One region of the Pseudonocardia sp. NPDC049635 genome, then DNA from elsewhere that is predicted to be linked to it. Evidence: riboswitches for the same ligand, from Rfam matches in the RefSeq annotation. Region 1 holds a riboswitch; each other region holds the start of a gene.

The links. A riboswitch is a leader RNA that binds a small molecule or an ion and turns the genes downstream of it on or off. The one in region 1 is predicted to bind cobalamin.
Region 2: linked by a shared signal. The riboswitch ahead of AB0J24_RS09055 (ribonucleoside-diphosphate reductase subunit alpha) and the one ahead of AB0J24_RS16440 (hypothetical protein) in region 1 are both predicted to bind cobalamin.
Region 3: linked by a shared signal. The riboswitch ahead of metE (5-methyltetrahydropteroyltriglutamate--homocysteine S-methyltransferase) and the one ahead of AB0J24_RS16440 (hypothetical protein) in region 1 are both predicted to bind cobalamin.

What each region holds. Positions count from the first base shown of each region.
Region 1 is NZ_JBFAON010000012.1:109,331-120,009, forward strand. It holds gene cobO (cob(I)yrinic acid a,c-diamide adenosyltransferase) at 1-23, shown strand, start outside; gene AB0J24_RS16425 (cobyrinate a,c-diamide synthase) at 17-1,462, shown strand; gene AB0J24_RS16430 (cobalamin biosynthesis protein) at 1,459-1,827, shown strand; gene cobA (uroporphyrinogen-III C-methyltransferase) at 2,006-3,226, shown strand; cobalamin riboswitch at 3,273-3,457, shown strand; gene AB0J24_RS16440 (hypothetical protein) at 3,495-3,878, shown strand; gene AB0J24_RS16445 (DNA polymerase IV) at 3,895-5,379, opposite strand; gene AB0J24_RS16450 (4'-phosphopantetheinyl transferase superfamily protein) at 5,376-6,083, opposite strand; gene AB0J24_RS16455 (hypothetical protein) at 6,180-6,380, opposite strand; gene AB0J24_RS16460 (FAD-dependent oxidoreductase) at 6,833-7,972, shown strand; gene AB0J24_RS16465 (cytochrome P450) at 8,007-9,224, shown strand; gene AB0J24_RS16470 (3-oxoacid CoA-transferase subunit B) at 9,251-9,880, opposite strand; gene AB0J24_RS16475 (CoA transferase subunit A) at 9,877-10,626, opposite strand.
Region 2 is NZ_JBFAON010000005.1:155,170-164,405, reverse strand. It holds gene AB0J24_RS09060 (hypothetical protein) at 1-181, opposite strand, end outside; cobalamin riboswitch at 480-684, shown strand; gene AB0J24_RS09055 (ribonucleoside-diphosphate reductase subunit alpha) at 797-3,772, shown strand; gene AB0J24_RS09050 (ribonucleotide-diphosphate reductase subunit beta) at 3,769-4,863, shown strand; gene AB0J24_RS09045 (ABC transporter substrate-binding protein) at 5,034-6,008, shown strand; gene AB0J24_RS09040 (hypothetical protein) at 5,998-6,519, opposite strand; gene AB0J24_RS09035 (ABC transporter ATP-binding protein) at 7,010-7,792, opposite strand; gene AB0J24_RS09030 (iron chelate uptake ABC transporter family permease subunit) at 7,789-8,886, opposite strand; gene AB0J24_RS09025 (iron ABC transporter permease) at 8,883-9,236, opposite strand, start outside.
Region 3 is NZ_JBFAON010000005.1:142,375-153,053, reverse strand. It holds gene AB0J24_RS09015 (siderophore-interacting protein) at 1-575, opposite strand, end outside; gene AB0J24_RS09010 (ABC transporter ATP-binding protein) at 572-2,329, opposite strand; gene AB0J24_RS09005 (ABC transporter ATP-binding protein) at 2,326-4,134, opposite strand; gene AB0J24_RS09000 (TetR family transcriptional regulator) at 4,323-4,997, shown strand; gene AB0J24_RS08995 (hypothetical protein) at 4,990-5,982, opposite strand; gene metE (5-methyltetrahydropteroyltriglutamate--homocysteine S-methyltransferase) at 6,164-8,455, opposite strand; cobalamin riboswitch at 8,628-8,836, opposite strand; gene mdo (NDMA-dependent methanol dehydrogenase) at 9,062-10,354, shown strand; gene AB0J24_RS08980 (MoxR family ATPase) at 10,489-10,679, shown strand, end outside.

The DNA.
Region 1 (10,679 bases):
GGCAGCGGGGGATCGAGTGGTGAGTGCCCGCGCCCTGGTCGTCGCGGCGCCGTCGTCGGGGAGCGGGAAGACGACGGTCTCCACCGGCCTGATGGCCGCGCTGCGCCGGCGGGGCACCCGGGTCGCACCGTTCAAGGTCGGTCCGGACTACATCGACCCCGGCTACCACACCCTCGCCGCCGGCCGGCCGGGCCGCAACCTCGACGTCGTGCTGCAGGGTGCCGAGCGGCTCGCGCCGCTGGCCCGGCACGGCTCCCGGGACTGCGACGTCGCCGTCGTCGAGGGTGTGATGGGGCTGTTCGACGGCCGCATCCCCGACGGCGCCGGTTCGACGGCGCAGGTCGCCGCCACGCTGGGCGCGCCGGTGGTGCTGGTGGTGGACGTCCGCGGGCAGTCCCGGTCGCTGGCCGCGCTGCTGCACGGCTTCCGGTCGTTCGACCCGTCGGTCGAGGTGGCCGGGGTGATCCTGAACCGGACCGGGTCGGCGCGGCACGAGGAGGTGCTGCGCTCGGCCGCCGACGAGGTCGGGCTGCCGGTGCTCGGTGCCCTCCCGCGGCGCGCCGAGCTCGCCGTGCCGTCCCGCCATCTCGGTCTGGTCACCGCGGCGGAGCACGGTGCCGCCGCGACCGCGGCGGTGGACGCGATGGCGGAGCTGGTCGCGGCGCACGTCGATCTCGACGCGGTGCTGGCGCTGGCCCGCCCGTTGCCCGACGGCCCGGTCTGGGACCCGCACGCGGAGATCGCCGCCGTCACGGACCGGCCGGCCGGCCGGACCCCGGGTCCCGGCCGGCCCGCAGCGGCCGCGGCGCCCGGTCGTGCGGCGGTCGCGCCGGTCGTCGCGGTGGCGGGCGGCCCGGCGTTCGGGTTCGGGTACGCCGAGCACGCCGAGCTGCTCGCGGCGGCCGGTGCCCGGGTCGTCGGCGTGGATCCGCTGCGCGACCCGGACCTACCCGACGGGACGTGTGCGCTGGTGCTGCCCGGCGGGTTCCCCGAGGAGCACGTCGGCGCGCTGGGGGAGAACCGGTCGCTGCGGGCGGCCGTCGCCCGGCTGGCCGCGACCGGTGCGCCGGTGCACGCCGAGTGCGGCGGGCTGCTCTACCTGTGCCGGGACCTCGACGGGATCCCGATGTGCGGCGTGCTCGACGCCTCGGCCGCGATGACCGACCGCCTGACCCTGGGCTACCGGGAGGCGGTCGCGGTGTCGGCGTCGCCGCTGTTCCCACCCGGCTCCCGGGTGGGGGCACACGAGTTCCACCGCTGCGCGGTCACGCCGCGGGCCGGTGCCGCGCCGGCCTGGGCGTGGCGCGGTGGGGAGCCGGAGGGACACGTCGTGGCCGGGGTGCACGCGTCGTTCCTGCACACCCATCCGGCGGGGAACCCGGACGTCGTCGCGCGCCTGGTCGACCTCGCACGACCAGCGGCCCGGGTGCTCGCGGCGGGTCCGTCGCCGCGCGACCGGTGACGGCCGTCGGGGTCGGGCTGCGGCCCGGGGTGCCCGCCGCGGCCCTGGTGGAGCTCCTGCGCCGGGTGGCCGGCGAGCACGACCTCGACCTGGCCCGGGCGGTGGTCGCGACGCTGGACCGGCGGGCGGGCGAGCCCGGCCTGTTGCAGGCCGTCGCACCGCGGATCCCGCGCGGGTACCCGGCCGGGCGACTCGCCGGGGTGGTGGTGCCGGCGCCGAGCGACCGGGTCGCCGCCGCCACCGGGACGCCCTCGGTCGCCGAGGCCGCGGCGCTCCTGGCGGCGGGCCCCGGGGCCGTGCTGGTGGTGCCCAAGACCGCCGGGCGCGGCGTGACCGTCGCGGTGGCGCGGGCAGCGGCCCCGTGAGCGCCCGGCAGCGGCCCGGGTGTGGGGTTGGCCTCGGCGCGGTCTGCCGGGGCGCGCCGGTCGTTATCCTCGACCGCCGCCGCCGAACGGGAGCCGGGGGTTCGCCGGCCCGGTCCGCAGGGCCGGAACCGGCACGGAGCGCGAGGAAGGGCACGCCGCGCCCGGGAGAGGATCGTCGTTGAGCGCGCAGAACGAGCAGTACCTGGTCGGTCTGGACCTGTCCGGCCGGCGTGTCGTCGTGGTCGGCGGGGGCCAGGTCGCCCAGCGCCGGGTCACCCGGCTGATCGCCGCCGGAGCGCTGGTCGAGGTGGTGTCCCCCGAGGTCACCCCGGCCGTCGAGGGCATGGTCACCGCCGGTGAGATCACCTGGACCGGCCGCCGCTACGCCGAGGGTGATCTCGCCGGCGCCTGGTACGTGATCGCTGCGACCGACGACGCGGCGGTGAACGAGGCCGTCGTCGCGGAGGCCGAGCGGGGCCGGGTGTTCTGCGTCCGCGCCGACGACGGCTCCCGGGGCACCGCCGTCACCCCCGCGACCGGTGAGCACGACGGGTTGACCGTCGGTGTGCTGGCCCGCGGTGCGCACCGCCGCTCGGCCGCGGTCCGGACGGCGCTGGTCGAAGCGCTGCAGTCCGGCGTCGTCGACGAGAACGCCGAGCCGCCGCAGCCGGGTGTCGCGCTGGTCGGCGGCGGCCCCGGTGACCCGGAGCTGATCACGGTCCGCGGGCGGCGGCTGCTGTCCAGGGCGCAGGTCGTCGTCACCGACCGGCTGGGGCCCCGGGACCTGATGGACGAGCTCCCGCCCGACGTCGAGGTCATCGACGCCTCGAAGATCCCCTACGGCCGTGCCATGGCCCAGGAGAAGATCAACGAGCTGCTGGTGGAGCACGCCAGGGCCGGGAAGTTCGTGGTGCGTCTCAAGGGCGGCGACCCGTTCGTCTACGGGCGCGGGTTCGAGGAGGTCCAGGCCTGCGCCGCCGCGGGGGTGCCGGTCACCGTCGTCCCCGGCATCACCAGCGCGTTCGCCGCGCCCGCCGTCGCCGGGACGCCGGTCACCCACCGGGGGGTGGCACACGAGATCGTCGTCGTCTCCGGGCACGTCGCCCCGGAGGACCCGCGCAGTCTCACCGACTGGACCGCGCTCGGCCGGATGACCGGCACGATCGTGCTGATGATGGCGGTGGAGCGGCTCGGCCGGTTCGCCGAGGTCCTCGTCGAGCACGGCCGCGACCCGCAGACCCCGGTGCTGATCGTGCAGGACGGCACCACCCGGATCCAGCGGACGGTGCGCGCGACCCTGGAGACGGCCGGCCGGGTCGCGGCCGAGCAGGACGTCAGCCCGCCCGCGATCGTGGTGATCGGCCCGGTCGCGGGGCTGGAGGCGCCCGTCGGGCCGTGACGGGACCGTGCCGCCGGGCGGGCGTCACCGGCCCCCGTTGTTGACCCTCCGACCGGCACGTGATGGGCTGACCCCGACGACGGTGCAGGAAGCCGGTGTGATTCCGGCGCGGTCCCGCCACTGTCACCGGGGAGCGCTCCCCACCCGCAGCCACTGCCCGATGAGGGTGGGAAGGCGGGGGAGCGCGATGATCCGGGAGCCAGGAGACTGTCCGTCGTCGCAGGAGTTCCCACTGTTGAGGGCGCGGACCCTCGAGGAGGACAGAGCGATGAGCGTCGGCGCGTGCCCGGTCCTGGTCGTACTCGGCACCGGGCCGGACGGAGCCTCGGTCGGCTCCGGCGGCGAGGACCTGATCATGGAGGCGGACACCGTCTTCGCCTTCCCGGGCGGCCCCGAGTCGGTGGCCCTGTTCTACGCGGAGGCGTGGCGGGTGGAGCGGATCTCCCCGCCCGACGCCGTCTCCCGGCTCACCGGGTGGGCGGCAGGCGAGCCCACCGGCAGCGGGGTGCTGCTGGTGGCCGGCGACCCGGCCGCTGACGTCGCGCTGGTCGCGGTGCTCGACGGTCTGGCCCGCACAGCACCCGGTATCGACGTCCGGCTCACTGCGGGCACCCGGGTCGCCCCGCCGCACCGCAGTCCGCTGATCGGCTGACGCTCGTCCCGGTGTCTCAGCCGGCCGGTCGCCAGCTCCGGAGCGGATCGGCGCGGGACAGCTGCGGGTCGGCGGCGTCGAAGGTGCAGGTTCGTCCCGGCCCGGTCAGCGCCGTCTCGAAGCGGACGGTGACCCGGCCGTGCCCGGCACCCTGTACCCAGCCGTGCCCGTGATCGGGGTGGTCGACGTCGTCCCCCGCCCGCCAGGGGCGGTCGGCGGCCTGCTCCCGGTGCACCGGCAGGTCCGCTGCCGGGACGCCCGCGGCCGCTTCGACGGCCACCGGTGCGCTGACGTGCCCCCGGCCCTCGGTGTCCGGCCGCCCGACGATCGGGACTGCGGCGACCGGGTCACTGCCGGCCGGCTCGCCGCCGCCCGAGCCCGCGGGCGCCGCCCGCCACCCCTGGGCCGAGGGCACCGCGTCGAACAGCGCCAGCGGTGGTTCGTCGCCGAACCCCGACACCGACACCCCGAGCAGCCGCACGCCGCCCTCGCCCACCGCGGTGTCGGCGAGCCGGCGGGCCACCGCGACGAGCGTCGACAGGTCGCGGCTGGGGAACGGTGTCGTCTCCGAGCGGGTGTGGGTCACGAAGTCCCCGGTGCGGGCCTTGACCGTCACGGTGCGTGCGGCGCGGCCGTCGGCGACCAGCCTGCGGTGCACGGCGACGCAGATCGACTCGACGGCGGCGTGCACCGCGGACATCGCGGTCAGGTCGGTGTCGAACGTCGTCTCCGCGCTGATCTGCTTAGCCGCGCCGCGCGGGGCGACCGGGCGGTCGTCGATCCCGCGGGCCAGCCGGTGCAGTTCGGTGCCCATCGCCGAGCCGAGCACCCCGGTGACCTCGCGACCGTCCATCGCGGCGAGCTGGCCGATCGTCTCGATCCCGATCCGGCGCAGCGCCTCGCCGGACACCGGACCGATGCCCCACAGCGAGCGCACCGGCAGCGGATCGAGCACGGCCTGCTGGTCGGCGTGCGGCACGACCCGCAGACCGTCCGGCTTCGCCAGCTCGGAGGCGATCTTGGCGATCTGCTTGCCGGACCCGGCGCCGACCGATGCGGGCAGCCCGGTCCGCTCCCGGACCGCCGCGCGCAGCCGGGCCCCGAAGTCCTGCACGGCCTCCGGGGCGGCACCGGCCAGCCCGGGAGGTTCGATGAACGCCTCGTCCACCGAGACCGGTTCGAGCACCGGCGAGAACTCGGCGAGCACCCCCATCACCTCCTCCGAGATCGCCTTGTACAGCCCGAAGCGGGGAGGCAGCACGGTGGCGTGCGGGCAGCGCCGCCGGGCCTGTCCCATCGGCATCGCCGAGCGCGCCCCGAACACCCGTGCCTGGTAGCTGGCGCCCGCGACGACACCGCGCGGCCCGGCCCCGCCGACCAGCACCGGCCGGTCGGCCAGCGTGGGCCGGGTCAGCTGCTCGACGGAGGCGAAGAACGCATCCATGTCCAGGTGCAGCACCCAGCGCGCTGCGGCCGCGCCCGGCCGGTCCGGCGAGCTCACCTGCCCATGGTGCCCCGGACCACCGACAGGACGGCGTCACCGTCCGCGACCGTGATCGGCGGCACGACCGGCCCGGCCCCGGCGACGGCCCCGGGATGGTCCGGGTGCGGGGTGTCGACGTCGGCGAGCCACCAGGACCCGGTGGTGCCGGGCCAGTGCAGGACGCGGGCCGGGCCGTCCGGGGCGGACAGCGTGATCGCGTCCATCGGGGCCGACAGCCCGTCACCGGTGGCCTTGAGCAGGGCCTCCTTGCGGGTCCAGGTGACCAGGAACGCGGACGGCCCCGGGATCCCGTGCTCACGTTCGGCCGGGGAGAGGGCGTGCCGGGCGAGCCCGTCCAACCCGGACAGCTCCCGATGCTGCTCGACGTCGACGCCCACCGGTCCCGGGCCCAGCGCCACCCCGACCAGTGCGCCGGAGTGGGTCAGCGAGAAACCGGGCGCGTCGCCACGGCCGGCGAGGCGCGGCTTGCCGTGCGGCTTCCCGCAGCGGCAGGTGCGGTCCATGTCGATCGAGGCCGGATCGGTGTCCAGGTGCGTCGCCAGCACGAGCCGGGCGAGCGCGTGCGCGGCCAGGTACCGGGCCCGGTCCTCGGCCCGGCGCAGTGCCGACATCCGTTCGCGCTCGTGCGCGTCGAGCAGTGCCACGAGATCGGGTCGCCCACCGGGGTCGGTCGGGGCTGCCCACCACACGGTCACGGTCACGGCGTCCAGCCTCGCACGCGACGGGAGATCACGGATCGGGAACCCGGACGTTCGCCGAGCGGGTGTCCGGGTGCCCGATCCGTGATCAGCCCGGGATCAGCCGGTGCGGCGGGCGGCGAAGTCCGTGCGGACGTGCGCGGGCTTCGCGTGCGGTGCCGGGCCGGTGTTGCGGGGGGCGGCGGGGCCGGTGCCGCCCTCCTCCGCGGGGCGGCCGCGTTTCGCGGCACGGCGTGCGGCGCGGTTCGCGGGCTGCGGCGCCGGGTCGGTGCTGGCCGGTCGGGGCGGGTTGGCGGGCATACGGGCCTCCGGCAGGTACGGGTCCGGCTCGAGGCCGGACGACGGTCGGACAGGGACAGGGACAGGGCAGGGACAGGGCAGGAACAGGGCAGGGCCGGTGACGGAACTCGGGCCGGGGACCGGGATCAGCGACGCCGGGCCCGGCAGTGCTCGTCCGGCAGCGCCGGGTGCGGTGGCAGCGGGACCGGCGATCGCCGAGATCAGCAACGACCGAGATCAGCAACGACCGAGATCAGCGGCGGTGGCATCAGCAACGCCGGGATCGGGAACGCCGTGCCTGGTGATGCGCGGCATCGGTTCCGGGCCGGCGTGGCACGAGAGGTCACGGGCCTGCGGCGAGTGCGCGGAGCGTCGCTCCGCGGGCCGCTCAGAGGAACCGGATCAGCATGACGAGGACGATAGGGAGCGTCCGCCCGGCGTGCCACCGGTTTTTCCCGGCTACCGTCGCGCCGGTGGAATCGCACACGGATCTGGTGGTGGTCGGCGGCGGGATCGCCGGGGTCTCGGTGGCCTACGAGCTCGCCGTGCACGGCCGCGTCGTGCTCCTGGAGGCGGAGGCGGACATGCCGGTGCACTCCACCGCACGGTCGGCGGCGACCTACATCCCCGGGCACGGTTCCGGGCCGTTCCGCGCGTTGATCGACGCCTCCGGTCCGCGGTTCCGCGTCCTGCAGACCGAGCTGGACACGCCGCCCCTGTTGTCCCCGAGGCCGGTGCTGCACCTCGGTGACGACGACGCGGGCGCGGCCGGGATCGTCGCCATGCTCGACGAGCAGCGCGGGGAGCCGAACGCGCCGATCGCGCTGGACCCGGCGGAGGCGCTGCGGCGCGCGCCGGTGTTGCGCCGCCCGCCGCGTGCCGCGGCCTGGACCGCCGGTTCCGCCGACGTCGACGCGATCGCCCTGCACGACGGTTACCGGCGCGGTCTGCGGGCCCGCGGGGGCACCGTGCTGCGCGGTGCCCGGGTGTCGGCGATCACCCGCGACGGTGGCGGCTGGCTGGTGGAGACGGCGGCCGGGCAGCGGGTGCTCGCCGCCGCCGTCGTCGACGCGGCGGGTTCCTGGGCCGACGAGGTCGCCGCGCTCGCCGGGGTGCCCCGGGTCGGGTTCACCCCGTTGCGCCGGACGATCGCGGCCTGCCCGGTGCCGGACCCGTCGGTGCTGCGGGTGGGCGGCGCCCCGCTGCCGCTGATCGCGGACGCCGCCGAGCGGTGGTACCTCAAACCGGAGGCCGACACGGTGCTGGTCTCGCCGGCCGACGAGACCCCGCAGGCGCCCGGTGACGCCCGGCCCGACGAGCTGGACGTGGCGCTCGGGCTGGACCGGGTCGGCGAGGTGACCACGCTGGGTCTGCGCTCGGTGCGGAGAGCCTGGGCCGGGTTGCGGACGTTCGCCCCGGACCGGGCCCCGGTGCTGGGGCAGTGGCCGGACCGTCCCGGCTTCCACTTCGTCGCCGGCCAGGGCGGGTCCGGTATCGAGTCGGCACCGGCGTTGGCCGCGCTGGCCGCGTCGGTGATCATCGGAGCGGCGCCGCCCGCCGACATCGCACTCGACCCTGCTGTGTGCTCGGTCACTCGCCTGCGGCCTGCGTAAGCGCGCGCTTACAGCCGGTGGCACGATGAGGGACATGGCGCTGACCACCACCGGCTCCGAGCAGCACGACCTGTTCTCCGGCACCTTCTGGCAGAACCCGCACCCCGCCTACGCGGCGCTGCGGGCCGAGGAGCCGGTGCGCAGGCTCGCGCTGCCGGACGGGCCGATGTGGCTGCTCACCCGCTACGCCGACGTCCGCGAGGCGTTCGTCGACCCGCGCCTGTCCAAGGACTGGCGCTACACGCTGCCCGAGGACCAGCGGGCCGGGATGCCCGCGGCACCGACACCGATGATGCTGCTCATGGACCCGCCGGATCACACCCGGTTGCGCAAGCTGGTCAGCCGCTCGTTCACCGTGCGCCGGATGAACGAGCTGGAGCCGCGGATCACCGAGATCGCCGAGGGCCTGCTCGACGGGCTGCCCGAGGACGGCACCGTCGACCTGATGCGGGACTACGCGTTCCAGATCCCGGTCCAGGTGATCTGCGAGCTGCTCGGCGTGCCCGCCGAGGATCGGGACGACTTCTCGGCCTGGTCGTCGATCCTCGTCGACGAGTCGCCGGCCGACGACAAGAACGCCGCGATGGGCAAGCTGCACGCCTATCTGACCGATCTGCTGGAGCGCAAGCGCACCGAGCCGGACGACGCGCTGCTCTCGTCGCTGCTGGCCGTCTCCGACGAGGACGGTGACCGGCTCTCCCAGGAGGAGCTCGTCGCGATGGCGATGCTGCTGCTCATCGCCGGGCATGAGACGACGGTCAACCTGATCGGCAACGGCGTGCTCGCCCTGCTCACCCACCCCGACCAGCGGACGCTGCTGGCCCAGGACCCGTCGCTGATCGGCTCGGCGGTCGAGGAGTTCCTGCGGTTCGACTCGCCCGTCGCACAGGCACCGGTCCGGTTCACCGCCGAGGACGTCACCTACTCCGGGGTGAGGATCCCGGCCGGTGAGATGGTCATGCTCGGCCTGGCCGCAGCCAACCGGGACGGTGACTGGGTGGCCGATCCCGACCGGCTCGACATCACCCGGGACGCCTCCGGCGGGGTGTTCTTCGGGCACGGCATCCACTTCTGCCTGGGCGCCCAGCTCGCCCGGCAGGAGGGTCGGGTGGCCATCGGGCGGCTGTTCGCCGACCGCCCGGACCTGGCTCTCGCGGCCGCCCCGGACGAGCTGACCTATCGTGAGTCGACGCTGGTCCGCGGCCTGACGAGCATGCCGGTGACGATGGGCCGGCGGGCGGACCGGGGCTGAACCGCGGCCGGGGAGCCCCGCACCGGTCAGCAGCGCAGGGGCGCCCCCGTCTTCTCCCGCACCTCGTCGGCGGTGACGCCGGGGGCGGTCTCGACGAGGGTGAGGCCCTCGGTGGTGATGTCGATGACGGCGAGGTCGGTGACGACCTTCGTGACGCAGCGCAGCCCGGTGAGCGGCAGGCTGCACCGCTCGACGATCTTGGGTGTGCCGTCGCGGGAGACGTGGTCCATCATCACGATCACGCTCCGGGCGCCGTGCACGAGGTCCATCGCGCCGCCCATTCCCTTGATCATCTTTCCGGGGATCGCCCAGTTGGCGAGGTCGCCGTTGGCGGCGACCTGCATCCCACCGAGCACGGCGACGTCGAGTTTCCCGGCGCGGATCTGGCCGAAGCTGTCGGAGGAGCCGAAGAAGGCGGCGCCGGGGTTGACGGTGACGGTCTCCTTGCCGGCGTTGATCAGGTCGGGGTCGACCTGGTCGTCGTCGGGGTAGGGGCCGACGCCGAGGATGCCGTTCTCCGAGTGCAGGACGACCGTGCGTCCGGCCGGGATGTGCCCGGGGACCAGGGTGGGCATGCCGATGCCGAGATTGACGTAGGCGCCGTCGGGCAGCTCGCGTGCCACGCGGGCGGCCATCTCGTCGCGGGTGAGGCTCATGTCTCGCGCACCGTCCTGAACTCGACCGGCTTCTCGATGTCGGGCACGTGCACGACGCGGTGGACGTGGATGCCGGGGGTGTGGACGTGGTCGGGGTCGATGTCACCGGGCTCGACCAGGTGCTCGACCTGGGCGATGGTGATCCGGCCCGCGGCGGCCGCGTCGGGGTTGAAATTGCGGGCCGAGCGCCGGTAGACGAGGTTGCCGTGCCGGTCGCCCTTCCAGGCGTGGACCAGCCCGAAGTCGGGGGTGAGGGCGTGCTCGAGGACGTAGGGCACGCCGTCGAACTCGCGGACCTCCTTGGCCGGTGACATCACCGCGACCGAACCGCCGGCCGCATAGCGCCAGGGCAGCCCGCCCTCGGCGACCAGGGTGCCGACGCCGGCGGGAGTGAAGAACGCCGGGATCCCGGCGCCACCGGCGCGCAACCGTTCGGCGAGGGTGCCCTGCGGGGTCAGCTCCAGTTCGATCTCGCCGGCCAGGTACTGGCGAGCGAATTCCTTGTTGTTGCCGACGTAGGAGCCGATCGTGCGCCGGATCCGGCCGGCGGCGAGCAGGGTGCCCAGACCGAACCCGTCGACACCGAGGTTGTTCGAGATCGTCTCCAGGTCCGTCGCGCCCTGCTCCAGCAGGGCCGCGATCAGCACCGTCGGGACCCCGGACATGCCGAACCCGCCGACCGCCAGCGACGCGCCGTCGCCGATGTCGGCGACCGCCTCCGTGGCCGATGCCACCACCTTGTCCATCTCGCACCTCCGTCGGGCGGCACAGTACCGGCTCGTTCGACTTACGTACAATC
Region 2 (9,236 bases), on a different contig from region 1:
CCCGTGCGGCGGCCGAACACAGGTCCGCACAGTCCAGCGCGAGCAGGATCTCGCGTTCCATGCCACCGGCGGCGACCATCGCCGACGCGCACGCCGTGCTCGCCCGTTCGGCGTCGTGCAGTGTCTCGAGGACGGCAGGCGGGGTCGTGACGCCCGCTGCCTCCAGCACGTCATGGCTCATGTCCACTCCTTTCGACGGTGACCGTCACCACGGCCGAGCGTGGCAGACCCCGCACCATTGCGCCCGGCAACTCATCCGTACGGGGTGCCGGACCGGCGGATAGCCGTGCCGCGGCAGCCGGACAGCCTCCGTCGCGTCCGGTTCGTCCCGGCGCAAGTCGGGCCGTGCACCCGTCGGAGTGACGTGTGCGACGGGTTCGGCCACCGGCACGCCTGGGAACAGCGACGTTCACAGCGAGTCATGAAGAGGCCGCAATCCGGACCCCTAGGGGTATCGAATGGACTCCAACCCAAGATGTAGTGTCCGCAGCACTGGTGGTTCACCGGCCCGCTCGGGTCGGTGAGGCAAGAGGGAACCCGGTGCGATTCCGGGACTGCCCCGCAGCGGTGAACGGGAACGACCGCCGTCAACAAGCACTGGGAGCGATCCCGGGAAGCGACGGCCAGTAGGGACGAGCAGGACGCCCGTGAGTCCGAAGACCTGCCACCGGGGTGCACGCCGCCGGTGTGCACAGCTCCGGGGCCTCGCGGGAGGGCGCCAGGGCGCGGCGGGCCGGGTCCGTCGTCGCCTCCTCGCGCGGGCCACGGGCCGACGGCGACTCGCGAGGAGAGACCCGTGACCGCAAGCACCGCTCCCCCTGCATCGACGCACGACGCCGCTCCGCCCGGTCTGCGGGTGATCCGGCGTGACGGTACCGAGACGGAGTTCGACCCGAGCAAGATCTCGGTGGCGATGGCGAAGGCGTTCCTCGCCGTCGAGGGCCCGTCCACGGCCGCGTCGTCGCGGGTGCATCATCTCGTCGCCGAGCTGACCGAGCAGGTCGTCGGCGCGTTGCACCGGCACCCTGCCCCGGCCGTGCACGTCGAGCAGATCCAGGACCAGGTCGAGCTGGCTCTGATGCGCGGTGAGCACCACAAAATCGCCCGTGCGTACGTGCTCTACCGGGAACAGCAGGCGCAGGCCCGCAGCACCGGACCCGCCGCCCCACCGGCACCGACCGTGCATGTCGTCGGGCCGGACGGCAGCCGGGTCCCGCTCGACCGCGACCGCGTCGAGACCGTGCTCGCCGAGGCGTGCGACGGCATCGAGGACGTGTCGCAGGAGCCGGTACTCGCCGAGCTGGACCGCACCGTCTACGACGGCATCACCGCCGACGAGCTGTCCCAGGCGCTGGTGATGGCCGCCCGCACCCTCGTCGAGCAGGAGCCGAACTACTCGCTGGTGGCGTCGCGGCTGCTGCTCGACCGGCTGCGCGCCGAGGCCGTGTCGCACCTGTCCGGGACCCGGGAGACGCCCGACCAGGCCACGATGGCGCAGCGCTACGCCTCCTACACCAGGGACTACCTGCGCCGTGCGATCGACATCGGGCTCGTCGACCCGGAGCTCGCCACGTTCGACCTGGACCGGGTCACCGCGGCGATCCGGCCGGAGCGGGACACCGAGATCGGCTTCCTCGGCCTGCAGACCCTGTACGACCGCTACTTCCTGCACGAGCGCGGCGTCCGCTTCGAGCTGCCGCAGGCGTTCTTCCTGCGGGTCGCGATGGGCCTGGCGATCCGGGAGGTCGACCGTGAGGCGCGGGCCGTCGAGTTCTACGAGCTGCTGTCGAGCTTCGACTTCATGGCCTCCACGCCCACCCTGTTCAACTCGGGCACGACCAGGCCGCAGCTGTCGTCGTGCTTCCTGACCACCGTCGACGACGACCTGGACTCGATCTTCGGCGGTTACCGCAACAACGCGCTGCTCGCCAAGTACTCCGGTGGCCTGGGCAACGACTGGACGCCGGTGCGCGGGCTCGGCGCGCACATCCGCGGCACCAACGGTGTCTCGCAGGGTGTCGTGCCGTTCCTCAAGATCGCCGGTGACACCGCGGTCGCGGTCAACCAGGGCGGTAAGCGCAAGGGCGCCGCCTGCGCGTACCTGGAGACCTGGCACGTCGACGTCGAGGAGTTCCTCGACCTGCGCAAGAACACCGGTGACGACCGGCGGCGCACGCACGACATGAACACCGCGAACTGGGTGCCGGACGAGTTCCTGCGCCGGGTGCAGGCGGACGCGGAGTGGACCCTGTTCTCCCCGGACGAGGTCCCCGACCTGCACGACCTCTACGGCACCGCGTTCACGCAGCGGTACCGCGAGTACGAGGCGGCGGCCCGACGGGGTGAGATCCGGGTGTACCGGACCGTGCGCGCGGTCGACCTGTGGCGGCGGATGCTGACCATGCTGTTCGAGACCGGGCATCCGTGGATCACCTTCAAGGACCCGTGCAACCTGCGCAGCCCGCAGCAGCACTCAGGGGTGGTGCACTCGTCGAACCTGTGCACCGAGATCACGCTGAACACGAAGGCCGGCCCGGACGGTGAGGTCGCGGTCTGCAATCTCGGCTCGGTGAACCTGGCCGCGCACATCGTCGGGACGGGGAACGATGCCGCACTCGACACCGACAAGCTCCGCCGCACGGTGACCACGGCCGTCCGGATGCTGGACAACGTCGTGGACATCAACTTCTACACGATCCCGGAGGCCCGCCGGTCGAACCTGCGGCACCGCCCGATCGGCCTGGGGATGATGGGTTTCGCCGACGCGCTGTTCCTGCAGCGGATCGCGCCGGGCAGCGACGCCGCGGTCGAGTTCGCCGACCGCAGCGCGGAGGCGCTGAGCTATCACGCGATCTCGGCGTCGTCCGACCTGGTGACCGAGCGCGGGCGCTACGCCAGCTTCGAGGGCTCGCTGTGGAGCCGGGGCATCCTGCCGATCGACTCGCTGGAGCTGCTGGCCACGGCCCGCGAGGAGGGCGAGCTGGACGTCGACCGGTCGACCACCCTCGACTGGGACGGCCTGCGCTCGAAGGTCCGCAGCCAAGGCATGCGCAACTCCAACGTGCTGGCGATCGCCCCGACCGCGACGATCTCGAACATCTGCGGGGTCGCCCAGTCGATCGAGCCGATCCACCTGAACCTGTACGTGAAGTCCAACATGTCGGGCGAGTTCACCGTGGTGAACCCACACCTGGTCCGCGACCTCAAGGAGCGCGGCCTGTGGGACGAGGTGATGGTCGCCGACCTGAAGTACTTCGACGGGTCGCTGGCCGAGATCGACCGGGTGCCCGCCGATCTCAAGGAGCTGTACGCGACGGCGTTCGAGATCGAGCCGCGCTGGCTGATCGCGGCCGCGTCGCGCCGGCAGAAGTGGCTCGACCAGGCACAGTCGTTGAACCTCTATCTGGCCGGCCCCAGCGGCCGCAAGCTCGACGAGCTGTACCGGCTGGCCTGGCGCAGCGGTCTCAAGACCACCTACTACCTGCGGACCCGAGCCGCGACCGCGGTGGAGAAGTCCACCCTGAAGGGCACCGACGGACGGCTCACCGGCGTCCCGACCGGCACGGCCGACGGCCGGACTGCCACCGGACCGGCCGTCGGCGACCCGGTGCCCGGCAGCACACCCGCGGTCCCGCCGAACGGGACCGCGCCCGCCGTGCCGGTGAACGGCACGCCGCCGACCACCGACCCGGCCACCGACGGCATGGAGCTCGATCTCGACCCGGCCGTCGCCTGCTCGATCGACGACCCCGACTGCGAGGCCTGCCAGTGACTCCTTCGACCACCGCCGAGAACACCGTCCCGGCCCCCGACGCGACCGGACTCGGCGAGATCGAGCGCGGCGCCGCACCGGTCCACGCCGACGACAAGCGCATGATCAACGCCCGGACGGACGTCAACCAGCTGCTCCCGATGAAGTACCACTGGGCATGGGAGAAGTACCTGGCCGGCTGCGCCAACCACTGGATGCCGACCGAGGTCGCCATGCAGGCCGACATCGCACTGTGGCGCACGCCGGGCGGACTCACCGACGACGAGCGCCTGATGCTGACCCGCAACCTGGGCTTCTTCGCCACTGCGGAGTCGCTGGTCGCGAACAACATCGTGCTCGCCGTCTACCGACATCTCACCAACCCGGAGTGCCGCCAGTACCTGCTGCGCCAGTCGTTCGAGGAGGCCGTGCACACGCACACCTTCCAGTACGTCTGCGACTCGCTGGGCCTCGACGAGGGAGAGCTGTTCAACGCCTACCGCCAGGTCCCCTCGATCACCGACAAGGACACCTGGGCGCTGCACTACACCCAGGCGCTCTCCGACCCGAGCTTCCGGACCGGCACCCCGGAAGCCGACCGGGCCTTCCTGCGCGACCTGATCGCCTTCTACGTGGTGTTCGAGGGCATGTGGTTCTACACCGGGTTCGCCCAGATCCTGGCCCTCGGGCGGCGCAACAAGATGATCGGCATCGCCGAGCAGTACCAGTACATCCTGCGCGACGAGTCCATCCACCTGAACTTCGGCATCGACTGCATCAACCAGATCAAGATCGAGAACCCGCACCTGTGGACGCCGGAGTTCGTCGACGAGATCCGCGGCATGCTGCACGAGGCCTGCGAGCTGGAGGTCGCCTACGCCCGCGACACCATGCCGCGCGGGATGCTCGGCCTGACCGCCGAGTCCTGCGAGCAGTACCTGCGATTCATCACCGACCGCCGCGCCGAGCAGATCGGGATCGCGCCGCTGTTCGGGAAGGTCGAGAACCCGTTCCCGTGGATGAGTGAGGCGATGGACCTGCGGAAGGAGAAGAACTTCTTCGAGACCCGGGTGACCGAGTACCGCACCGGCGGCTCCCTGGAGTGGGACTGATCCTGCGCGGCCTGCAGCACCCACCGGTGCGCCGGCCCGACAGCAACCGGGCCGCGTGCAGCGCGACCGACCCGACGACGGCAGCCAGGGGCCCGCGTCGTCGCTCACCCGGCATAATTGAACATCTCGACAGTTGATCTAAGGTTCCCTCACAACTACGGAGGGTGTCCATGGCTCGGATCGGTTCGACCGTCGTTCTGCTTGTCACCGCACTGGCGGCGGTGTCCTGCGGCACGGCCGGGGACGCGACGACGGCACAGGAGTGTCGGACCGTCGCCCATGAGTTGGGTTCGGCGTGCGTGCCGCAGGACCCGCAGCGGATCGTCACTCTCGACTCGGTGACCGTGCTGCCCACGCTGTTGGAGCTCGAGGTCCCCGTGGCGGGTGCGCTGCGCGTGTACCCCTCCGGGGATCCCTTCCCGGACTACCTCGACGAGTCCGACACCGCCGGGATCGAACTGGTCGGCACCATGCAGGAGATCGACCTCGAGCAAGTGGCCGCGCTGCAACCGGACCTGATCATCGGGACGGCACCGATGCTCGAGCCGGTCCTGGCGCAGCTGGAGCAGATCGCGCCGACCGTGGGCGTCGGCTTCTCCTTCTACCATTCCGGGTGGGCCGATGACATCCGCCTGATCGGCGCCACCGTCGGTCGGGAATCCGAGGTGGAGGAGCAACTGGCCGGCCTCGCCGCAGAGGCGGACAAGACCAGAACGCAGGTGATGGCGGGCGGCGCGGAGCGCACCCTGAGCAGGGTCGACGTCTATCAGGGGGCGCCGCTCTACTATTCCTACGGTTGCACGTGGATCGGGGAGGTGCTGGCCTCGGCTGGTGTTCGGCAGCCCGACGGGCAGCGTTCGGAGTGCACGGACGGGGACATCCAGTCCGCACTCAACTCGATCTCCCTGGAGGAGGTCTCCGTGCTCGAGGCCGACGCGATCGTCGCTTACCAGCAGCAGGACTCCGACTCCGCGCTCGGGGCGAGCCCGCTCGCCGAGCTGGAGCGCTCGCCCCTGTGGCAGGACCTCGACGCCGTGCGCGGCGAGCGGGTGTTCGTGTTCGGCGACGCCTGGGGACTCGGGGCGTCGGTTCCTGCCGCCGAGCAGGTCCTCGCCGACCTGCGCACAGAGATCTTCACCGGCTGAGTTGCCGCGCCGAGCCCGGCACGCCACGAGCTGCAGAGTCTCTCCAGCGGGCTGTCCCGCTGGTAAGTGACGCCAGGACGCCGAAGAACTGTGCAGCCACGACAACCTCCGTATCGCGGCTCGCGGGGTGGCGGTGGTGCGGGATCGCCTGGCCGGACATCAGCAGCGGGGTCGGTCTGATGTCGAACGGGATCCCGCCGGTGGGGTGCCCGCCGGTCCGCTCGGACAGTGCACCGACCTCCACGAGCGGGGCGTCTGCAAGATCGGGATGGAGCAGGAGGGGCTCGACGGGGCCGTCGAGCAGGGTGAGCACGACGAGTTCGGTGGCGAAGGGGTCGTTGTGCAGCGGGCTCCCGTCCCCGTCGCGGTGGTAGTTGTAGACGACCCCGGTCGGTACGACCGTGGCCCCGGTCGTTTCGGTGATGTGGCGGGCCAGCGGCCCGGTCCAGTGCCAGGAGAGCAGGGCCGGTCCCGGGTCGGCGTAGCAGAAGCCCCCGAAACCGCTGGTCACAGAGCCACGTTCGATGGAGAAGCCGGGGGTGGTGGAGTGGCCGTCGACGGCGTCGGGCCGAAGGGAAAGAGCTTCTCGTCGCAGATCGGCGCGCGTCGGCTCGTCGATGACGTCGGTGAGTCTGGTGTGCACGTGCCCGAGCTCGGGGGCACTGTTGCGGGGCGAGGACGGAGGCGACGAGCCGGTCCCAGACGTTCCTGGCGATCGCACCGGCCGCGGCCGATCCTGCGACGTGCGGGTCCAGCACGTCCGCCGACGGCGACTGCCCGGCCAGCGCGACCCGCAACCGGCCACCGGTCCGGGGCGGGCCGGCGGCCGGTGACACCGGTTCCGTGGCGCTCGCGCACCCGCCCAGCGCGACCGCGCCGGCCAGACCGGCCGCACCGCGCAGCAGCGCCCGCCGCGTCAGCGTCGCCCGGCGGGCGGATCCGTCGATCTTCATGGAGACGATTGATACATGAACACCTGCTCAAGTATCCGGTGAAGCACGTCACCTGCGTGGCCTGGGCAACACCAGCGGGGTTCCGGTCAGCGGGTCGGACGTCACCAGCGCGTCCACCCCGAACACCGACGACACCAGCTCCTCGGTGACCACCTCGGACGGGGCGCCCTCGGCGACGATCCGACCGCCGGACATCGCGATCAGGTGGTGCGCGTAGCGGGCGGCCAGCTCCAGGTCGTGCAGCACCATCACCACGGTCCGGCCCTGTTCGTCGTTGACCGCGCGCAGCAGCTCCAGGACGTCGAGCTGGTGGGCGAGATCGAGGAACGTGGTCGGCTCGTCGAGCAGCATCGTCTCCGGGCCCTGGGCCAGCACCAGCGCGATCCACGCCCGCTGGCGCTGCCCGCCGGACAGCTCGGCCACCGGACGGTCCGCCAGATCGGTCAGCCCGGTCGCGGCCAGCGCGGCGGTGACGGCCTCCTCGTCGCCGGTGGACCACTGCCGGAACCAGCGCTGGTGCGGATGCCGCCCGCGCCCGACCAGATCGGCGACGGTGATGCCGTCCGGTGCGGTCGGCTGCTGCGGCAGCACGCCCACCCGGCGGGCGAGCTCGGTCGCCGGAAGCCGGGTCAGCTCGGTGCCGTCGAGCAGGACCCGGCCGGCCTGCGGGCGCATCAGGCCGGCGAGCCCACGCAGCAGGGTCGACTTGCCGCAGGCGTTCGGCCCGACGACCACGGTGATCGCCCCGTCCGGGATCTGCACGCTCTGCCCGTGGACCACCGGGTCCCCGGCCGTGTAGCCCAGGCTCAGGTCCTGGCAGGTCAGGGTCATCCGCTCGCTCCGATCCGGTTGCCGCGCACCAGCAGTGCGATGAGAACGGGTGCCCCGACGAGCGCCGTGAGCACCCCGACCGGGAGCTCGCGCGGCGCGAAGACGGTGCGGGCCAGGAGATCCGCGGTCACCACCGTCAGCGCACCGGTCCCGGCGCAGGCCAGCAGTCCGGGGCTGCGTTCGCGCAGCACCCGGCGGACGATCTGCGGCGCCACCAGCGCCACGAAACCGATCGGCCCGGCGGACGCGGTGGCCAGCGCGGACAGCCCGACCGCGCCGGTCAGCAGCACCCCCCGGGTCCGGTCCACCCGCGGGGACAGCGCCCGGGCCAGGTCGTCACCGAGCTCGAGGACCTGCAACCGCCGGGTCAACCCGAGCATCGGCGGCAGCAGCAGGCACATCCCGAGCGCAACCGGTACGACGTCCGGCCACGAGCGGCCGGAGAGGCTGCCGACCAGCCAGACCGCGGCCTGGTAGGCGGCGTTGACGTCGGCCCGGCTGAGCAGGAACGTCGCCGCCGCGCTGAGGATCGCCGCGACCCCGATGCCCACGAGCACCAGCCGGTAGCCGGAGAACCCGTTCCGGTAGGCGACCGCGTAGACCGTGACGGCGGCCACCGCGGCCCCGGCCAGCGCGCCGCCGGTCACCCAGGCCGCCGACGCGCCGAATCCGATGATCATCAGCACCGCACCGGCGGACGCGCCCGCGTTGATGCCGATGACGTCCGGGCTGACCAGCGGGTTGTGCGCAATGCGCTGCAGCACCCCACCCGCGACCCCGAACGCGGCGCCGACCAGCACCCCGGTCAGTGCGCGTGGGATGCGCCCGTTCACCACGACGTCGTAAGTGATCAGGGTGCCGTTCCCGGCGATCGTGTCGAGCACCGTCGTGAGCGGCATCGCGTACTCGCCCACCGTCGTCGCGCACAGCGCCACCAGGAGCGCGCCCAGCCAGGTGAGCGTGCCGAGCACCAGCCCGCGCATCCCGAACCGGACCGAGAGCGGACCGCGGCGGACGACAACGAACCCTGCCCCGCCCACCAGACCGTCGCGGCTTCCGGTCCGGTCGCGAGTCACGGTCCGGTCACGAGTCACAGCGTCGCCACCTTCCGTGTCCGAACCAGGTGGAGGAAGACCGGGCCGCCCAGCAACGCCGCCGTCACCCCGATCTGGACCTCCTCCGGCGCGATCACCACCCGGCCCGCGACGTCGGCGAACAGCACCACCGCCGCACACAGCAGCGCCGAGGTCGGCAGCACCCACCGGTGCGCCGTCCCGACCAGCAACCGGGCGGCGTGCGGTGCGACCAGACCGACGAAGGCGACCGGGCCCGCGACCGCCGTCGCCGTCCCGGCCAGGACGACGACGGCGACCAGGCCGGCCACCCGGGTCGCTCCCGGGCGGGCGCCCAGGCTGCGGGCGGTGTCGTCGCCGAGCGCGACCGC
Region 3 (10,679 bases), on a different contig from region 1:
GCCTGCTCCTCGGCGGCGTCCGCGACCTCGATCACCGCGACGGCCTGGACGTCGGCGGGCAGCTGCTCCAGGGTGGCGCCGATCGCCGGCAGCGCCGTCTCGTCGCCGACCAGCAACCGGACCGGCTGACCGGACGGTGTCCGGTACCCGGCGAGGGCCGGACCGAGCACTCCGACGACGTCGCCGATCGCGGCGGAGGCGGCCCACCGGCTCGCCGGGCCGGTCTCGCCGTGGTCGGCGCCGTCCGGCCCGTGCAGCACGAAGTCGATGACCATCCGGCCACGTTCACCGTCCAGCACGCGCGGCGTGTAGGTCCGCATCCACGGTCGCCGCTCCTCCGGGACGGCGAGGTAGCGGGAGTACCACCCGGCGACCCCGCTGCCGTCCTCCGGGGCGCCCGGGATCTCCGGGGTTCCGCCGTCGCGCGCGATGAACAGCTTCACCTGCTGGTCCGGCGCCAGCGATGCGGCGCCCTGCCAGTCGTCGGACTCCAGGGTGATCCGCCGCATCCGCGGGGTCAGGGGCTCCACCCCGGCCACCCGGCCGAGGACGTAAGGGGGCAACGGCTGTGTCATGAACTCTCCTCGGTACCGGGGGTGGTGGAGACCAGCCGCCAGCCGCGGGCACGGCGGCGGGACTCCCAGAAGTCGGCGTAGCGACCGCCGAGCTCCAGCAGTTCGGAGTGGGTGCCCTGCTCGGCGATGCCGCCGTCGCCGAGCACGACGATCCGGTCCGCGCCGACGACGGTCGGCAGCCGGTGCGCGATGACCAGCACGGTGGCGCGCCGGGTGAGCGCCCGCATCGACTCGGTGAAGAACCGCTCGTTCTCCGGGTCCAGGGCGGCGGTCGCCTCGTCGAGCAGGACGATGTCGGCATCCTTGAGCAGCGCCCTGGCGATCGACACCCGCTGCCGCTCCCCGCCGGACAGCGAGGTGCCGCCCTCGCCGACGCGGGTGGCCCAGCCCTCGGGCAGCCGCTGCACGATCTCGGTGACACCGGCCAGCCGTGCGGCCTCGGCCAGCTCGGCCGGGCTCGCCTCCGGACGGCCCAGGCGGACGTTGTCCTCCAGCGTCCCGTCGAACAGGTAGACGTCCTGGAAGACCAGCGCCAGCTGCGCCATCAGGTCCTCGGTGGTCTGGTCGCGCACGTCGGCGCCACCGACCCGCACGGTCCCGGCGTCGACGTCGGCGAAGCGGGCGATCAGCCGGGTGACGGTGGTCTTCCCGGACCCGGAGGCGCCGACCAGCGCGACCGTCGTGCGCGGCTCGACCCGCAGCGACACCTCGCGCAGCACCGGCGAGCCCGGTTCGTAGGCGAAGGTGACCCGGTCCAGCTCGATCGCACCGGGCTCGGGCCGCGCGACCGACCGGGCGGGCTCGGGCAGCGGCTCCTCGGACAGCACGGCGACCAGGCGGCGCAGGTCGTTGCGGGCGATCCGGACGACGCCCGCGTAGTCACCGGCCTCGGCCAGCGGTCCGGTGAACCGGGCCCCGAGCGCGACCAGGGCGATCATCCGGACCGGGTCGAGGGTGCCGCCGAGCGCCAGGTAGGTGCCGGTCAGGATGAGCACGCTGAACGTCACCTGCACGGCGAACGACCCCGCGACGATCCCGGCCGTGGCCAGCCACAGCGACCGGCGACCGGCGCGGCGCTGCCCCTCGATGGCGTCCTCCAGCGGGGCGTAGCCCCCGGCGGCGCGGCCGAACGCGCGCAGCACCCGCTGTGCCCTGGCGAACTCGACGACCCGGTCCCCGGCGACGACCGCGGCCGCGTCGTCCAGCTCGTCGCCGCGGCCCACCCAGCGCGCCGCGAAGCGGAACGCCGCCCACAGCAGCGGCACACAGAGCAGCGTCGCCACGGCGAGCCGCCAGTCGAACAGCAGCATCGCCAGCGCGATCGTCGCCGGGGTGGCGATGGCGACGATCAGCGGGGTCAGCAGGTGCGCGAACAGTCCGGCGACCATCATGGTCCCGCCGGTGACCAGCCGGGACAGCCGCCCGACCCGCTCGGTGGAGAACCAGCCCAGCGGCAGCGACGCGACGTGGTCGCCCAGCCGCTCGTGCATCGTCTCCAGCACCACCAGCGCGACGCCGAAGCCGCGCATGGCCTGCACGTGATAGGCGACGCAGGCCGCGGCCACGGCGACCAGCAGCACCCCCGTCCAGGTCCACGCCGCGGCGGTGTCGCCGACCAGCAGCGCCTCCAGGAAGGGCACCAGCAGCACCATCGCGACGCCCTGCAGCACGCCGAAGCCGGCCACCCAGGCGAGGTAGGTGACCATCCGGCGGCGGTGCTGCGGGCCGAGGATCAACAGCAGATCGGAGATCATCGGGCGTCCTCCCCGGTCCGGTGGGCGGCCCACATCGCGGCGTAGCGGCCGCCTGCGGCGACCAGCTCGTCGTGCCGTCCGGACTCGACGATCCGTCCACCGTCGACGACTGCGATCCGGTCGGCGCCGGTGATCGTCGAGAGCCGGTGCGCGATGACGATCACGGTGCGGCCGCGGGCGAGCTCGGACAGCGCGTCCTGGATCTCGGCCTCGGACTCCGGGTCGGTGAACGCGGTGGCCTCGTCGAGCACCAGGACCGGTGTGTCGGCGAGCAGCGCGCGGGCGATGGACACCCGCTGTGCCTCGCCGCCGGAGAGCAGCGCGTCCTCACCGACGACCGAGTCGTAACCGCGCGGCAGCGCGAGTATCCGTTCGTGGATCCGGGCGGCCCGGCAGGCGGCGTGCAGGTCCTCGTCGGAGGCGTCCGCGCGGCCGAGCCGGATGTTGTCGGCGACCGTGCCGTGCAGCAGCTGCACGTCCTGCAGGACGAACCCGACGTGCCGGTAGAGCACGGCCGGGTCGATCTCGCGGACGTCCACCCCGCCGATCCGGACCTGCCCGCCGGTCACGTCGTGGAACCGGGCGACCAGCGTCGCGAGGGTGCTCTTGCCGGATCCGGACGGGCCGACCAGCGCGGTGACCGTCCCCTCCGGACAGTCGAGGTCGATCCCGTGCAGCACCTCGGCCCCGTCGGAGTAGGCGAACCGGACGCCGTCCAGCTCGACCCGGTGCCCCCGCAGTTCGCGCGGGGTGTCCGGCACCGGGAGGGCCGGTGTCTGCAGCAGCTCGTGGATGCGCAGGGCGGCGGCCGCGGCGGTGCGCCGGTTCTGCGCGCCGAAGCCGAGCGCCATGATGGTCGTCGGGACGACCATCGAGATCAGGATCCCGGTCATCGCCTCGACCGGGGTGATCCAGCCTGCCTCGACGAACCAGACCGTGCCCGCGCAGGACAGCAGCAGCACGAACGGCGCCGAGATCGCCATCGTGGCGAACACCTCGATCCGCAGCATCGGCCGGACCCACTCGGAGTAGAACCGGCTGAAGTCGCGGGCCGCGTCGAGGTAGCCGCGATGCGCGCGCCGGGCCTGGCCGAAGGTCTTGACCACCGCGATGCCGGTCACGAACTCGACGACCGCCGAGCTGATCCGGGCGTTGCCGGCGTCCATCTGCTGGGCCTTCTCGACGTGACCGCGCATCATCCAGGCGTAGGCGGCCACGTAGAACGGGATCGGTGCCAGGGCGAGCAGCGCGAGCCGCCAGTCCAGCCAGGCCAGGTAGCCGAGCCCGGCGACCGGCAGCACCCAGGCCCCGACCCACTCGACCGGGTGGTGGGCGACGATCTGGTGCAGCTCGTGCACGTCGTCCTGGGCGGACTTGCGGACCACACCCGACGAGCGCTCGGAGAACCAGCCCAGCGGCACCCGGCCCAGGTGGGCGACCATCCGGCGGCGCAGGATCGCCTGCAGCCGCACGTCGGCGAAGTGGGTCAGGGCCAGCGCCACACCGGTGAGCAGCCCCCGGGCCCCGAGCCCGCCGACGATCAGCCAGACCGCGCCGAGCACGGCGCCGGAGTCGGGCGGGCCGGGCTCCAGGAGCGTGCCGGCCAGCCAGGCCAGCGCCACGAACGGCACCAGCCCGGCCGCCGCACCGACGGCGGACAGCACCTGGGCGAACCGGATCGTGCCGCGCACGGGGCGGAGCAGCTCGGCCAGCGCGGCCGCCTCGGCGCGGGCACGGACGCGTGGGTCCGGCGGTGCCTCGGCCGCCGGGACGGCCTGGGTCCGCTCGTCGGTGGTCGTGGTCACGGGGTCTCCAGGATCGGGCGCAGGGTCTCGAGCAGCGCCGGCACCGACGCCGGGTTGGGGGTGAGCAGCGCGAACGCGCCCACCGTGATCGCCCACCGTCGCAGCCGCACGGGCCCACCCCCTTAAATTAGGTGAACCTAGCTATCAGTGAATAGCGTTCGCAATCCCTCCTGACGTACGGTCCCCGGGTGTCGATCACACCGCGGCCCCGCCCCGGGAACCGGCCGGGCCCCAAGCCCCGTCTGACCCGGGAGGAGATCGTGGAGGCGGCCGTCGAGGTCGGCGTCGACCGGCTGTCGGTCGCGGCCGTCGCGGACCGGCTCGGTGTCGCGCCCGGGACCCTCTACCGCTACGTCGAGAGCCTCGACGAGATCGCCGCGTCGGCGGTCGAGCTGGTGTTCGCCCGCACCCCGCTGCCCTCGGCGGACCGGGGCTGGCGGCCGTTCCTGGAGGACGAGGCGGCACTCGCGTTCGACCTGTTGACGCGCTACTCGGGGCTGATCCAGGATCTCGGCGCCGACCTCGCGACGGTGTCCGGTGACCGGCTGCGGCAGATCGTCACGATCCTGTGCGAGGCGGGGTTCAGCCCGGCGACCGCGGTCCGGGTCGCCGACGCGGTGCTCGACACGGTCGCCGACGGCGCCACCCAGACCCGGTTCGTGCGGGGACCCGACCGCGGGCCCGGTGACCTGTCCGAGGCCGCGCTCGCCTACCTGGCGACCCTCGACGAACCGGTCCGCGGCGAGGTGCTCGCGATCATGCGGGACCCCCGCGGGCACGTCCTGGACAAGGTCGCCCTGGTGCTCGACGGCGTCGAGCACCGCCGGGCCGCCGGACGGGACGGTTACGCCGGCATCAGCTGAGCGGCCCTGCGGCGTTGCGGTCGCCGTCCGGGTCGAGCAGATCCGGCTCGGGTGCCGCTCGGCCCCGCCAGGCCTCCAGCACCGCCGGGTCGGCACCGGTGTGCGCGAGCACCCGCAGCGCCACGGCCTGCGCGGCGCGACCGGGCGGGTCCGCCGGACGCCCCCCGGGTGCCCGGCCGGCGGCGACCGCCCGGACCACCTGCGCGGTGATCTCGCGCTGGGCCGGATCCCCGAACCGGGCCAGCAGCCGATCGAAGGCGGCGAGCCGCCCCGGGTCGAACGGCCGGCGGCCACCGGTCAGGTCGGTCAGCGGGTGCGCCGGGTAGAGGTGCGCGCACGGCAGGTACCCGACCGGCACCGGGACGGTCGCGGCGTGCGTCCGCCCGGCCCGCAGGACGGCCGGCAGGAGATGGGTGTGCGGGCCGTCCGGCGACCGCCCGTCCGGGGGCGGGATCGCCGCGTACACCTCGACCCGGCCGACGGCGGTGACGAACACCCGGTGCGGCCCGGCCGCCACCAGCGCCGCGGTCAGGTCACCGTCCAGCGGCCGCCCCTCGGCGGCCCGCAGGACCTCCAGCAACCCCGGGTCACGGGTGCGCACGCAGGCGTCCACCGTGGGGGTGCCGAGGCCCAGGTCGACCAGCACCGCGTCCCGGTCCTCGGCGCGCAGTGCGCCGGCGTCCGGGCCGAGGACGGTGATCGTCGCCCGGCCGGACCGCCGGGCCGCGGCGACGGGCAGGCACAGCGCGACGGCGTGGTTCCAGTGGTCGTCCGGGCCGACCGGGGTGCGGTAGGCCAGCGGCCGGAGGCCGGGCAGCGGATCGACCCGGATCCCGCCACGGCCGGTGACGACGGCACCGGGCCCGGTCGTGACCGGCTCCCCCGGGAGCCGGACGAACTCCGCGATCGCACCCGGCGCGCCCATGCTCCAGCCCGCGTCCGGATCGTCCAGGTACCCGGTCAGCAACTCCCGGACGGCGTCCATGCCCCGACCTCCCGTCATCGGTGTGCCACCGCGCGCCGCCCGACCCGGCGCGGCCGGGAATCACGGCCGGCACGCGCGTCACCGGATCGACCCCGACCGTCCGACAGTGCCACACCGGGGGACCCCCGCGGCGCGCACCGCGACAGCCGGTCCGGTGCGACGCCGCGGGAGCGCACCGGCCTCAGCCGGTGATCTGCGCCCGGACCCGGCGGGCCGCCGCGACCAGGTTGGTCAGTGCCGCGACGGTCTCCGGCTCACCGCGGGTCTTCAGCCCGCAGTCCGGGTTCGCCCAGAGCCGGTCCGGGCCGATGTAGCGCAGCGCGGTGGTCAGCTGGGCGGCGAACTCGTCGGCGTCCGGCACCTCGGGCGAGTGCACGTCGTACACACCGGGACCCAGGCCGCGCGGGATGCCCGGACCCAGGTCGGCGAGCACCTCCATCCGGGACCGGGCCGCCTCGACGGTGGTGACGTCGGCGTCCAGGCCGTCGATCGCCCCGACCACCTCACCGAACTCCGAGTAGCACAGGTGGGTGTGGATCTGCGTGCTGTCCGCGACCCCGCCGACCGACATCCGGAACGCGTCGATCGCCCACTCCAGGTAACCGGCGCGGTCCCGCTCGCGCAGCGGCAGCAGCTCGCGCAGCGCCGGCTCGTCCACCTGGATGATCCGGATCCCGGCGGCCTCCAGGTCGAGCACCTCGTCCCGCAGCGCCAGCCCGACCTGCCGGGCAGTCTCCCCGAGCGGCTGGTCGTCCCGCACGAACGACCAGGCGAGGATCGTCACCGGTCCGGTCAGCATGCCCTTGACCGGTCTGTCCGAGAGCGACTGCGCGTAGGTGGCCCACTCGACGGTGATCGGGGCGGGCCGCGACACGTCCGAGTGCAGGATCGGCGGCCGCACGCACCGCGAGCCGTAGGACTGCACCCACCCGAACTCGGTGGTCGCGAACCCGTCCAGGTTCTCGGCGAAGTACTGGACCATGTCGTTGCGCTCGGGTTCGCCGTGCACGAGCACGTCCAGCCCGATGTCCTCCTGGAGCCGGACCACCCGGGCGACCTCCCGGCGCATCCGCCCGGTGTACTCGGCCTCGTCGATCCGCCCGGCCCGGTGGGCGGCGCGGTCCCGGCGGATCTCGGCGGTCTGCGGGAACGAGCCGATCGTGGTGGCCGGCACGTCCGGCAGACCCAGCGCCTCGCGCTGCACCTTCGCCCGCACGTCACCCGGGCCGCGCCGGTAGTGGTCGGAGCCCAGTGCCTCCAGTCGGGCCCGGACGCTCCCGTCGCGGCGGGCGGCCGCCGCGACCCGCTCCCGGGTCGCCTTCGCGGCGTCGAACTCCGCGGCCACGGCCGACCGGCCCTCGCGCAGCGCGCGGCCGAGCAGCACCACCTCGTCGACCTTCTGCCGGGCAAACGCCAGCTTGTCGACGACGTCGGCGGGCAGCGCCGTCTCCACCGACAGGTCGTAGGGCACGTGCAGCAGCGAGCAGGAGGTCGAGATCTCCACCCGGCCCGCGACGCCGGCCAGCCGCGCCGCGGTCACCAGTGCGGCGTCCAGGTCGGTGCGCCACACGTTGCGGCCGTCGACGACACCGGCCAGCACCAGCTTCCCGCCGATCCCCCCGACATCGTCGATCCCGTCCAGGTCGGACGCGCCGGCGACCAGGTCGAGGGCCAGTCCCTCGACCGCCGTGGAGGCGAGCACCGGCAGCGCCGGGCCGAGCTCACCGAAGTAGGAAGCGACCAGGATCTTCGGCCGCCGTGGCGCGGCCGCGAGCCGGTCGTAGGCCTTGCGCAGCGCCGCGACCTCCTCCGCGGTGCGGTCGGCGGCGAAGGCCGGCTCGTCGAGCTGGACCCACTCGGCACCCGCGTCGGCCAGCTCGGCCAGCAGGTCCCGGTAGACCTCCACCAGCGGGCCGAGCAGGTCCAGCGGCCGGAACCCCCCGGGTGCACCCTCGGCGGGCTTGGACAGCAGCAGGAACGTCACCGGGCCGACCAGCACCGGACGGGTGACGACACCGGAGCGCAGTGCCTCCCGGAACTCCTCCGACGCCTTGCGCGATCCCGGCGCGAGCCGGGTTCCCGGGCCGACCTCCGGGACGAGGTAGTGGTAGTTCGTGTCGAACCACTTGGTCATCTCGCACGCCGGAGCACCGGAGCGGCCGCGAGCCATCGCGAACATCCGCTCCAGCGGGTCGGCGACGCCGGCGAAACGCTCCGGGACGGCGCCGACGGCCAGCGCGGTGTCCAGGACGTGGTCGTAGAACGAGAACGTGTTGCCGGGGACCCGGCCCAGTCCCGCGTCGCGCAGCGTGGTCCAGGTGTCGCGGCGCAGCCCGGCCGCCACCTCGTGCAGCGCCGAGGCGTCGGACCGGCCGGCCCAGAACGCCTCGGTCGCGCGCTTCAGCTCCCGGTCCGGCCCGATCCTGGGGTAGCCCAGGACGGTACTGCCGGTACTGGACACGGACCTCGTCATCTCACAGCCCTCTCTCCTCGCGAGTGCGGTGGAGGACCCGTCACCGCCGGGGAGGGCACGACGGCACGTTCCGGGGCATGTCCACACCGGACGCCCGGTGGCGCCGGCGGGCACGGTGCGCACCCGGTCGTCCGCTGGGCCCTCCCGCGAGGCCACGGATCCGCGCACGCCGGTCGGCGCACGCACCGGCGGCAGGTATTCGGACTCGTGGGCGTCGCGCTCTCCCCTACCGGCCGTCGCTTCCCGGGATCGCTCCCAGTGCTCGTGACGGCTTTCGTTCCCACTCACCGCTGCGGGGCAGTCCCGGACTCGCACCGGGTTCCCTGTTGACCCGTGACGCTCCCGCTGGAGGCGTCACGAACCGTCGGCGGACCGACCATAACCCACCGGGAACGGTTCCCGGACTATTGCCTTTTACTCACAGTTGCCATAGTTTGGCGACACGCTCGCCCTGCTCGGGCCTTGAGCGTCCTAGCCCTGCCCCCTCCGTTCAGAGGGGTTTCCTGCCTGGTCTGCCGACCGGTAATCCCGGTCATCCCTGTGCGCGCGCCCACAGCGCTCCTAACGTGCGGCTCGACCCACCCGCCTGCCTCAGAAAGGGCTGACATGCAGGTAGACGAGCTGCTCAAGCCGTTCCCCATCAAGGAGTTCCACCCGTTCCCCCGAGCGCTGATGGGTCCCGGCTCGCACGAGCTGATCGGTCCGGAGGCCCTGAAGATGGGCTTCAAGAAGACCCTGGTCATGACGTCCGGCCTGCGCGGGACCGACATCGTCCACAAGATCGTCGAGTCGATGAAGTACCACGGGCTCGAGGTCGTCGTGTACGACCAGGTCGAGTCGAACCCCAAGGACTACAACGTCATGGACGCGGTGGGCCTCTACCAGCAGAACAAGTGCGACTCGTTCGTCTCCATCGGTGGCGGCTCCTCGCACGACGCCTGCAAGGGCGCACGGGTCTCGGTCGCCCACGACGGCCGCAACGTCAACGAGTTCGAAGGCTTCAACAAGTCCGAGAACCCGGCGAACCCGCCGCACATCGCGGTCTCCACGACGGCCGGCACCGGCTCCGAGACGTCCTGGGCCTACGTGATCACCGACACCACCACGGACCCGGACAACCCGCACAAGTACGTGGCGTTCGACGACGCCTCGGTCACCTCGCTGGCCATCGACGACCCGGTCCTCTACTACGACTGCCCGATCGACTACACCGCCCAGTGCGGTTTCGACGTGCTCGCCCACGCCTCCGAGCCCTACGTGTCGCGGCTGAACTTCCAGCCCTCGCTGGGCAACGCGCTGCACGCGGTCAAGCTGACCGCGCAGAACCTGCGCGCCGCCGTGTGGAACGGCCAGGACCTCGCCGGCCGTGAGGGCATGATGTACGCGCAGTACATCGCCGCCCAGGCGTTCAACTCCGGCGGGCTCGGGATCATCCACTCCATCTCGCACGCGGTGTCGGCGTTCTACGACACCCACCACGGCCTGAACAACGCCATCGCGCTGCCCCGGGTGTGGGCGTTCAACATGCCGGTCGCCTACGAGCGGTTCGCCGACATCGCGGAGGCGATGGGCGTCGACACGCGCGGCATGACCAAGCCGCAGGCCGCCGACGCCGCGCTCGCCGCGGCCATCCGGCTGCTGCGCGACGTGGGCATCCCGGAGCGCTTCGCCGACGTCAAGCAGGACACCTACTCCAAGAACCGCCTCGGTGTCGGCCCGACGAAGTTCTACGAGAACGCGCCGACCATCATCGGTGACGCCGCGGACGTCGACCGCATCACCAACCACGTCCTGGGTGACGCCTGCACCCCGGGCAACCCGAAAGAGTGCACCTTCGAGACGGTCCGCCCGGTCGTCGAGCACTCCGTGAACGGCGACCTGGACGACCTGCTCACCTGATCGTCCGTTCCGCCCGTCCCGTTCGCGCCAGCGGGCCCACTCCGTGCGAGGTCGTACTCGCCACGGGTGGGCCCGTCGGCTGCGCGGCCCGCCGCACCCGGCACCGGTGCGGCCCCTCGAAGGAGAGCCCCAGCGTGACCCCCGTTCCCGGCTCCGCCGGCGTTGAGAGCCCCACGCCGACCACGGCACCGTTCGAGTCCGTCGACCACGTCGTGGAGACCCTGCGCGAGCAGGGTTACATCGCCGACACCCGGCTCGCGACCACGGTCTTCCTGCTCACCCGGCTGGACAAGCCGCTGTTGCTGGAGGGCCCCGCCGGCGTCGG